2 regions of the Martinezella sp. CNPSo 3964 genome follow, and region 1 is predicted to be linked to the other one. Evidence: predicted binding sites of a transcription regulator. Region 1 holds the regulator's gene; the other holds the start of a gene.

Region 1 (4,118 bases):
GCTTGGCCAACCAAGAAATTCGCAGCCTTCGGCGCGCTTCTCACTGTAACGGCCTATTACCTCATCTCTGGCTTTGGCGTGTCCGCCGAGCGTGCCTTCATCATGATGGCGATCATGCTGGTGGCCGTGCTATTCGATCGGCCATCGATCAGTCTGCGCAACGTCGCACTTTCAGCTATCATCATTCTTGTTCTATCGCCGTCGCAAGTGCTCGGCCCGAGTTTCCAGATGTCCTATGCGGCGACGCTGGCACTGGTGTCGGGTTATTCGCTGTGGAAGCGGCGGCGGCATCGCGAAAGCATTCTGTCGCGCGTTCGTCTGTTAAGTCCGTTATTGTTCGCCACGCGTTTCTTCGCAGGCGTGATGTCGACTTCATTCATCGGCGGCGCGTCGACGGCCATCTTCTCGATCGAGCATTTTCACCGGCTGGCGACATATGGCCTTGCGGCGAATCTTGCCGCCATGCCGGTGGTCTCCTTCATCGTCATGCCGTTCGGCATGGCGGCGATGCTGCTCATGCCTTTCGGCTTGGACGGACCTTTCTGGAAAGTCACCGGAGAGGGGCTTGAGCTCGTCATCGTGATTGCAAGAACCGTCGCCGGTTGGGGAGGCGACATTACCTTCGGCCGCCAACCAGCCTGGCTGATGCCGACATTCATTGTCGGTTTCCTGATCATGAGCATCTTGCGGACCCGGCTGCGCCATCTGGGTCTGTTATTATTGCTCTCCTCCGTGGGCTTGGCAGCATTCGGATCCGGCGTACCGAAACCCGACCTGATGATTTCCGAAGATGGCGTCCTGGTCGCGTTGCGCCAGGACGATATATTAGCCACCAATCGCGAGAGACCACAGGCCTTCATTTTCGAACAATGGCAAAAGGCATTGGTTGCAGCCGAGCATCAGCCGCCGACCATGCTTCCTGCCGATAGCCGGCTTCCACAGATCAGTAAGACGGATCGGCATAAGCGATTGAACAGTGAAGAACAGAAGGCCGTCCGCAAGGCAATGGAGGAAGCCCTGGATCGCACTATGCAGGGCAGTTTTGCCTGCCAGAAAGGAGCATGGTGTGCAGCCATGCTCGAAAATGGCGCGATATTGGTCACGATCGAGAACGCAGCCTATCTGCCCTCAGCCTGCGATACGGCGAACATCGTCGTAACGCCAATTCGATTGCGACTGGATCATTGCCGCTCCGGAGCGATGCTCATAACCGGTGCGACATTGCGCAAAACCGGATCTATCGAAATGGCGCTCACCACCGACAAACCCATTATCTCCGCTGCATTCGAAAATCCGCAGCGGCCATGGACCAGGCATCGAACCTATGATTGGCGCACCGGTAAATTCGACGTGCCACTTGCGCGGGTGTCGCCAGCCGCTGACAATTCGCCGGTCAGTGATAGCGACGAATGAGGCCGACGAGCTTGCCCTGGACCTTGACGCGATCCGGTCCGAAGATGCGGGTTTCATAGGCAGGATTGGCGGCTTCCAGTGCGATCGAGGCACCCTTGCGGCGGAAGCGCTTCAGTGTTGCTTCTTCATCGTCGACAAGCGCGACAACGATGTCGCCGGGATTGGCGGTCGTCGAATTGCGGATGATGACCGTATCGCCGTCGAAAATTCCGGCATCGATCATCGAATCCCCCCGAACTTCAAGCGCATAATGCTCGCCAGAGCCGAGCATGTCCGCGGGTACAGTGATATCGTGCGTATTGTTCTGGATGGCTGAGATCGGAACGCCGGCGGCGATGCGACCCATCACCGGCACCGACGCCGAGCCATTGTGATCATCATTTGCCACCTTCGGCGGAGCCGGTGGGGCAACAGGCTGCGGCTTGCCGAGGCTGCCCTCGATGACGCTGGGCGAAAAGCCACGGCGCGGCTGCAGGCTGGGATTATAGGCATCGGGAAGCTTGATGACTTCGAGCGCCCTGGCCCGGTTCGGCAGCCGGCGGATGAAGCCTCGCTCCTCCAGCGCCGTGATCAGGCGGTGAATGCCGGATTTGGATGCCAGATCCAGTGCGTCCTTCATCTCGTCGAAAGATGGCGGCACACCGGATTCCTTCATGCGTTCGTGAATGAAGAGAAGCAGTTCCTGCTGCTTGCGCGTCAACATCGTCTTGGAACCCCAGAATCAAGAAAAGCTGTGAAACAAATCCAGAACGGACACTATATGTTCCATATGTGTTCCGCAAGTACTTAAATTTCGGTAAAGCCTTGTTGGGCCAGTTAAATAATTACCATTTGCGAATGGATAGGCTCGGAGCATCGCGGCGCTATGTCTGCGCTAACCCAACGAAAAATATGGGAAATGCCGCTCTGCCTGCTTCCAGGGCTTTGTCGTTCGGCCGGTATGCTCAAGACTTGGATGAATGTGGTGGGTCACCGAATAAGCCGGCTATAGGAGAGAATCAGCAATCACGTTTGCGAGATTGCGTTCGGTTCATGTCGTGCGCTTCGGGCGCTCCGTGCTTCCATCTTGAATTGCGCGAGGGATGGGCGCAAATCTGTTGCCGCAGGCAAACAGGAGGAACCATGATTTCGTCCCCGCATCCGCTGGATCATCTCGTACTGCCGACCGTCAATATCGCTCTGGCGCGCGAACGCCTCGGCAAGCTCGGTTTCACGGTGGCTCCGGATGCGCGCCATCCCTTTGGCACGCAGAATGCCTGCGTTTTCCTTGCCGACAAAACCTATCTCGAACCTCTGGGCGTGGCATCTCCGGAGCAGTGCGAGAAGAGCATCGTGGACGGCAATGTTTTCGTTGCGCGCGACCAGGCTTTTCGCTTCCGGGTCGGAGAGGATGGCTTCTCGGCCGTGGTGTTCGGCACGGATGATGCGGTGGCTGATGACGGGCGTTTCAAAGCGGCTGCGATTTCGGCGGGGCAGATGCTGGATTTCTCCCGTCCCATGAAGATGCCGGACGGAACGGAAACCATGGCCGGCTTTCGTCTTGCCTTCGCCGCCGATCTGCGCGCGCCGGATTTTCTCGCCTTCTGCTGTCAGCGCATCAATGCCTTGCCCGCCGACCGCAGCGTGCTCGAGCGTCACGAGAACGGTGTGACCGGCATCGGACGGGTGGCGCTCAGCGCACCGAAGCCGGCGGTGTATCGCAGCTTCTTCGAAGAGGTTGTCGGCGGCCCGCAGATCATGACGCATTCCTTTGGCCTGACGATCAGGGCTGCCAATGCCGATCTGGAGATTTTGACGCCGGAGGGAATGGAGGCTTTCTATGATCTGCCTGTTCGCGGCAACGATCCGGGCCTGCGTGCGCGGGCAATCCTTTTTAAAACGCGCGATCTTTCCGTGACATCGTCGCATTTCACTGCTAACGGCGTCACCTATACGCGTAAGAACAATCGTATATTGGCGAGACTGGCGCCCGGTGAGGGCGCGTTGTTCGCCTTCGAGGAGATAGCATGAGCACAAATTCCGAAGTCACCGTCGGCGAGGGTGCCTCCAAGGTCCTCTTTTCCAACACTGCCAAGCTGTCGCTGATCGCCGGCCCATGTGCAATGGAAAGCCGCGACCATGCGTTCATGGTTGCCGGCGTCCTAAAGGAGCTTTGCGGCAAGCTCGGCATCGGACTTGTTTACAAGTCGTCTTATGACAAAGCTAACCGCACCTCGCTGAAAGCCGGTCGAGGTCTTGGAATAGAAAAGGGATTGGAGATTTTTGCCGACCTGAAGAAGGAATACGGCTTTCCGGTCCTGACCGACATTCATACGGAAGAGCAGTGCGCGATCGTCGCCAAGACGGTCGATATCCTGCAGATCCCAGCCTTCCTGTCGCGCCAGACCGACCTTTTGGTTGCCGCGGCCAAGACTGGCCGCGTGGTCAACGTCAAGAAGGGTCAGTTCCTCGCCCCCTGGGATATGAAGAACGTGCTGGCCAAGCTGAACGAGAGCGGCAATCCGAATATTCTTCTGTGCGAACGCGGCGCTTCCTTTGGTTACAACACGCTTGTTTCCGACATGCGCTCGCTGCCGATCATGGCGGCGATGGGCGCGCCGGTTATTTTCGATGCGACCCACTCGGTGCAGCAGCCCGGCGGGCAGGGCGGCTCGACCGGCGGTGATCGCCGATTCGTCGAGACGCTGGCGCGCGCGGCCGTCGCC
Region 2 (4,118 bases), on a different contig from region 1:
CCATACCCGCCATAGGATTGCTCGACTTCGGCGACCTGAACATGCGTTTCCGGCAGCTCGTCAAGGAAGCGGGAGGGGATGGTCGACTGCCAGAGGCCGTGGATGCGGCGGTTGGAGACGAACCAGATGTGGCAGCGGCGCTTGGCGCGGGTGATGCCAACATAGGCGAGGCGGCGCTCTTCCTCGAGGCCGGCACGGCCGCTTTCGTCGAGCGCGCGCTGGTGAGGAAACAGGCCTTCCTCCCAGCCGGGCAGGAAGACCGTGTCGAATTCCAACCCCTTGGCTGAATGCAGCGTCATGATGGAGACGGCGTCGAGATTTTCGTTCTGCTCGGCATCCATGACGAGGGCGACATGCTCGAGGAAGCCACGCATGGATTCGAAACTATCCATGGAGCGAATGAGCTCTTTCAGGTTTTCCAGGCGTCCCGGTGCTTCCGCCGATTTGTCGTTCTTCCACATATCCGTATAGCCGGACTCTTCGAGGATCTGCTCGGCAAGCTCGGTATGCGGCGTATTTTCGAGCAGGCCCTGCCAGCGGCGGAAGGATTGAACGACGTCGAACAGCGCCTTGCGCGCCTTCGGCTTCATCTCGTCCGTTTCGATGATATCGGCCGCTGCCGCCAGCATCGGGATATCGCGCACACGGGCGTAATCGTGCAGGGTGCGCACCGTGGTGTCACCCAGGCCGCGCTTCGGCGTGTTGATGATGCGTTCGAAGGCGAGATCATCGGCCGGCTGGCAGACAAGGCGGAAATAGGCCATGGCGTCGCGGATTTCGAGACGCTCGTAGAAGCGAGGGCCGCCGACGACGCGATAGTTGAGGCCGAGCGTGACGAAGCGGTCTTCGAATTCGCGCATCTGGAAAGAGGCGCGCACGAGGATCGAAATGTCGTTGAGATTGTGCTTGTTGCGCTGCAGCTGCTCGATCTCTTCGCCGATCGCGCGCGCTTCCTCCTCGGAATCCCAGGAGGCGTGCACCTGCACCTTGATGTCGTCGGGGTCGGAGCGATCGGTGAACAGCGTCTTGCCGAGCCGGCCCTCATTATGGGCGATCAGGTGCGCGGCGGCTCCAAGAATATGCTCGGTGGAGCGATAGTTGCGCTCGAGCTTGATGACCTTGGCGCCCGGAAAATCCTTCTCGAAGCGCAGGATGTTGTCCACTTCGGCGCCGCGCCAGCCATAGATCGACTGGTCGTCGTCGCCGACGCAGCAGACGTTCTGTGGCTCACCCTTCTGCCGCTGTGCCAGCAAGCGCAGCCACATGTACTGCGCCGTGTTGGTGTCCTGATATTCGTCGACCAGGATATAGCGGAAGCGCTGGTGGTAATCCTTGAGGATATCAGGATTCTGCCGGAACATATTGATCGGATGCAGCAGGAGATCGCCGAAGTCACAGGCGTTCAGTGTCTTCAGGCGGTTCTGGTAGGCGGCATAGAGTTCGCGACCCTTGCCGTTGGCAAAGGCGCGAGCATCGCCTTCGGGAATATCGGCGGGGCTGAGGCCCTTGTTCTTCCAGGTATCGATCATGCCGGCAAACTGCTTGGCCGGCCAGCGCTTGTCGTCGAGCCCTTCCGCCTGGATCAACTGCTTGATCAGACGGATGACATCATCGGTATCGAGAATGGTGAAGCTGGAGGTGAGGCCGACCAGCTCGGCATGACGGCGCAACAGCTTGACACCGATGGAGTGGAACGTGCCGAGCCAGGGCATGCCTTCGACCGCGCCGCCGACGAGCAGCGCGATACGCTCCTTCATCTCGCGTGCTGCCTTGTTGGTGAAAGTCACGGCGAGGATCTGGCTGGGGAAGGCGCGGTTGGTGGAGAGGATATGGGCGATGCGGGTGGTCAGCACGCGCGTCTTGCCGGTGCCGGCGCCCGCTAACACCAGAACGGGGCCATCAAGCGTTTCCACGGCTTCGGCCTGCTCGGCATTGAGGCCGGAGAGATAGTCGGGTCGTCGGCCGCTATCGCGTGCTGCCATGGCGCGGGCCGCGATACCGCCGCCAATGCTGCCGGAGGCCGGCGCAGAACGGCGCGGTGCCGTGTGCTCCGGCTCCTCGTCAAAGAAGGGAATATCGTCATGTCCAATGGTCATGCCGCCCAATGTAATGATTCTACCCCGAAAGGCAAAAGAAACGGCCCGAAACTAGAACAAAAAGTGCACATTCACAGTGTATAATGCGCGCTGGAAGGTCGTTTTTCATGGCGCATTGGGTATGCGCGACACCCCGATAAAACGTCTCGTTGTCCACGCCAAGATTACAACTTTGTCATAATCTGTGGCAAAACTTGCCGCATATGCTCAAAAACACGATATTGCAGCAAATCGGGCACAATCTTGGATTATAGAGCCGCCTGATCCGATTTTTGGCCCTGGTAAGTGCGCTGGGTGAGAAGGGCCATACAGAAAACCAACGACGCGATTTCATCGCCTCTGACACAACGAGCCGGAGACGTGCATGACCGCCTGGAAGCAGCTTTCCTTGTCTTTTTTCTTGCTGGCAGCCGGCATTGCCGCTGTCGTGGCCTTCGTGCCGAGTGCAGCGGGCCTGCTGCAGAAGGTCGGCGTTCCCGAGACGATCGTGGCGTGGATTGCACCACGCGATGGCGCGGCCGACGGAAAGGCGGAGACGAAAGCGAGTTCCGGCGGACGGCGCGGCCAGAACATACCGCTTGTCGTCACGGAACCTGTGGTCAGCGGCATCGTCAATGATCGCCTGAGCGCGATCGGTACCGGTGATGCCATCCGTTCTGTCGTCGTCATGCCGCAGGCGGCGGGCACGATCCGTGAAATTCTCATCAAATCCGGCGACAGGGTCAAGCAGGGCCAGGTGCTGGCGCGTCTCGACGACGACGAGCAGATCATCGCGCGCGGCCAGGCGGAAGTAGCGCTGAAGAGCGCCGTCGAGAAATCCCAGCTCTATCGCAATATCAAATCCACTGTCTCGCGCATGGATGTGTTCGATGCCGAGATCGTGGAGCAGGGCGCGAAGCTGGCGCTGCAATCGGCGGAGCTGGCTCTGAAGCGCCGCGATGTCGTCGCGCCGATCGACGGCATTGTCGGTATCGTGCCTGTCGTCGTCGGCGACAACGTCACGACGGCAACCAACATCGTCATGCTGGACGACCGTTCGGAAATCCTGGTGGATTACTGGGTGCCGGAACGCTTTGCAAACACCGTCAAGGTAGACCAGCCGGTGGAAGCGACGTCGGTGGCGCTGCCGGGGCGAGCATTCACAGGCGCCGTCGAGGCCGTCGACAATCGCGTCGATGGCACGAGCCGGACGCTGCGCGTGCGCGCCCGCATCGACAATGCCTCCGATGAATTGCGCGCCGGCATGTCCTTCAATGTCGGCATGCGCTTTGCTGGCGAGACCTATCCTTCCGTCGATCCGCTTGCCGTGCAATGGGATGGCGCGGGTGCGCATGTCTGGCGCGTTGTCGACGGCAAGTCCTCAAAGGTGCGCGTCAGCATCGTGCAGCGCAATCCGGATGCCGTTCTTGTCAGGGGCGATCTTCACAATGGCGACCTCATCGTCGTCGAGGGATTGCAGCGCGTGACCGAAGGCGGGGAGGTTCGCTTCGCCCGCGATGTCGCTCAGGCCAGTGAGGTCATCACCCAATGATGACCGATGGCAATGATACGGTGGATGCCGGCTCGGCTGCGGCCAAGCAGTCCTTTACCGCGCTTTTCGTCCGCCGGCCGATCCTTGCGCTGGTCTTCAACACGCTTCTGGTCGTTGCCGGTCTTGCCGCCTATTTCGGCGTCGAGGTGCGCGAATTGCCCGATGTCGACCGTCCGGTCGTCACGGTCAGAACCGTATTCGATGGTGCGTCGCCGCAGACGGTTGATCAGGAGCTGACAAAGATCATCGAAGGGGCGGTCGCTCGTGTCAGCGGTCTGAAATCGGTCTCCTCCAGCTCGTCCTTCGGGCAGAGCCGTGTAACGCTTGAGTTTTCGGATGCGACGGACCTTTCGGTCGCCGCCAACGATGTTCGCGACGCCATCGGCCGTATCGCCGAACAATTGCCGGATCAGGCCGATGCGCCGCAGATCGTCAAGGCGGATTCGGATTCGCAGCCGATCATGCGCCTTGCCGTCACGTCGACGACGCTG

The links. Region 1 encodes LexA, which represses DNA repair genes until DNA is damaged. Its sites were predicted from a motif close to TGTTCNNNNTGTGTTCNG; they were not measured.
Region 2: AC13Q5_RS07110 (ATP-dependent helicase) is a predicted target of LexA. The motif match lies at 2,149-2,166, and genes of this name have one in related genera.

What each region holds. Positions count from the first base shown of each region.
Region 1 covers NZ_JBXSOW010000001.1:193,470-197,587, reverse strand. The annotation lists gene AC13Q5_RS00980 (ComEC/Rec2 family competence protein) at 1-1,413, shown strand, start outside; gene lexA (transcriptional repressor LexA) at 1,394-2,116, opposite strand; gene AC13Q5_RS00970 (VOC family protein) at 2,536-3,423, shown strand; gene kdsA (3-deoxy-8-phosphooctulonate synthase) at 3,420-4,118, shown strand, end outside.
Region 2 covers NZ_JBXSOW010000002.1:100,072-104,189, reverse strand. The annotation lists gene AC13Q5_RS07110 (ATP-dependent helicase) at 1-2,096, opposite strand, end outside; gene AC13Q5_RS07105 (efflux RND transporter periplasmic adaptor subunit) at 2,461-3,627, shown strand; gene AC13Q5_RS07100 (efflux RND transporter permease subunit) at 3,624-4,118, shown strand, end outside.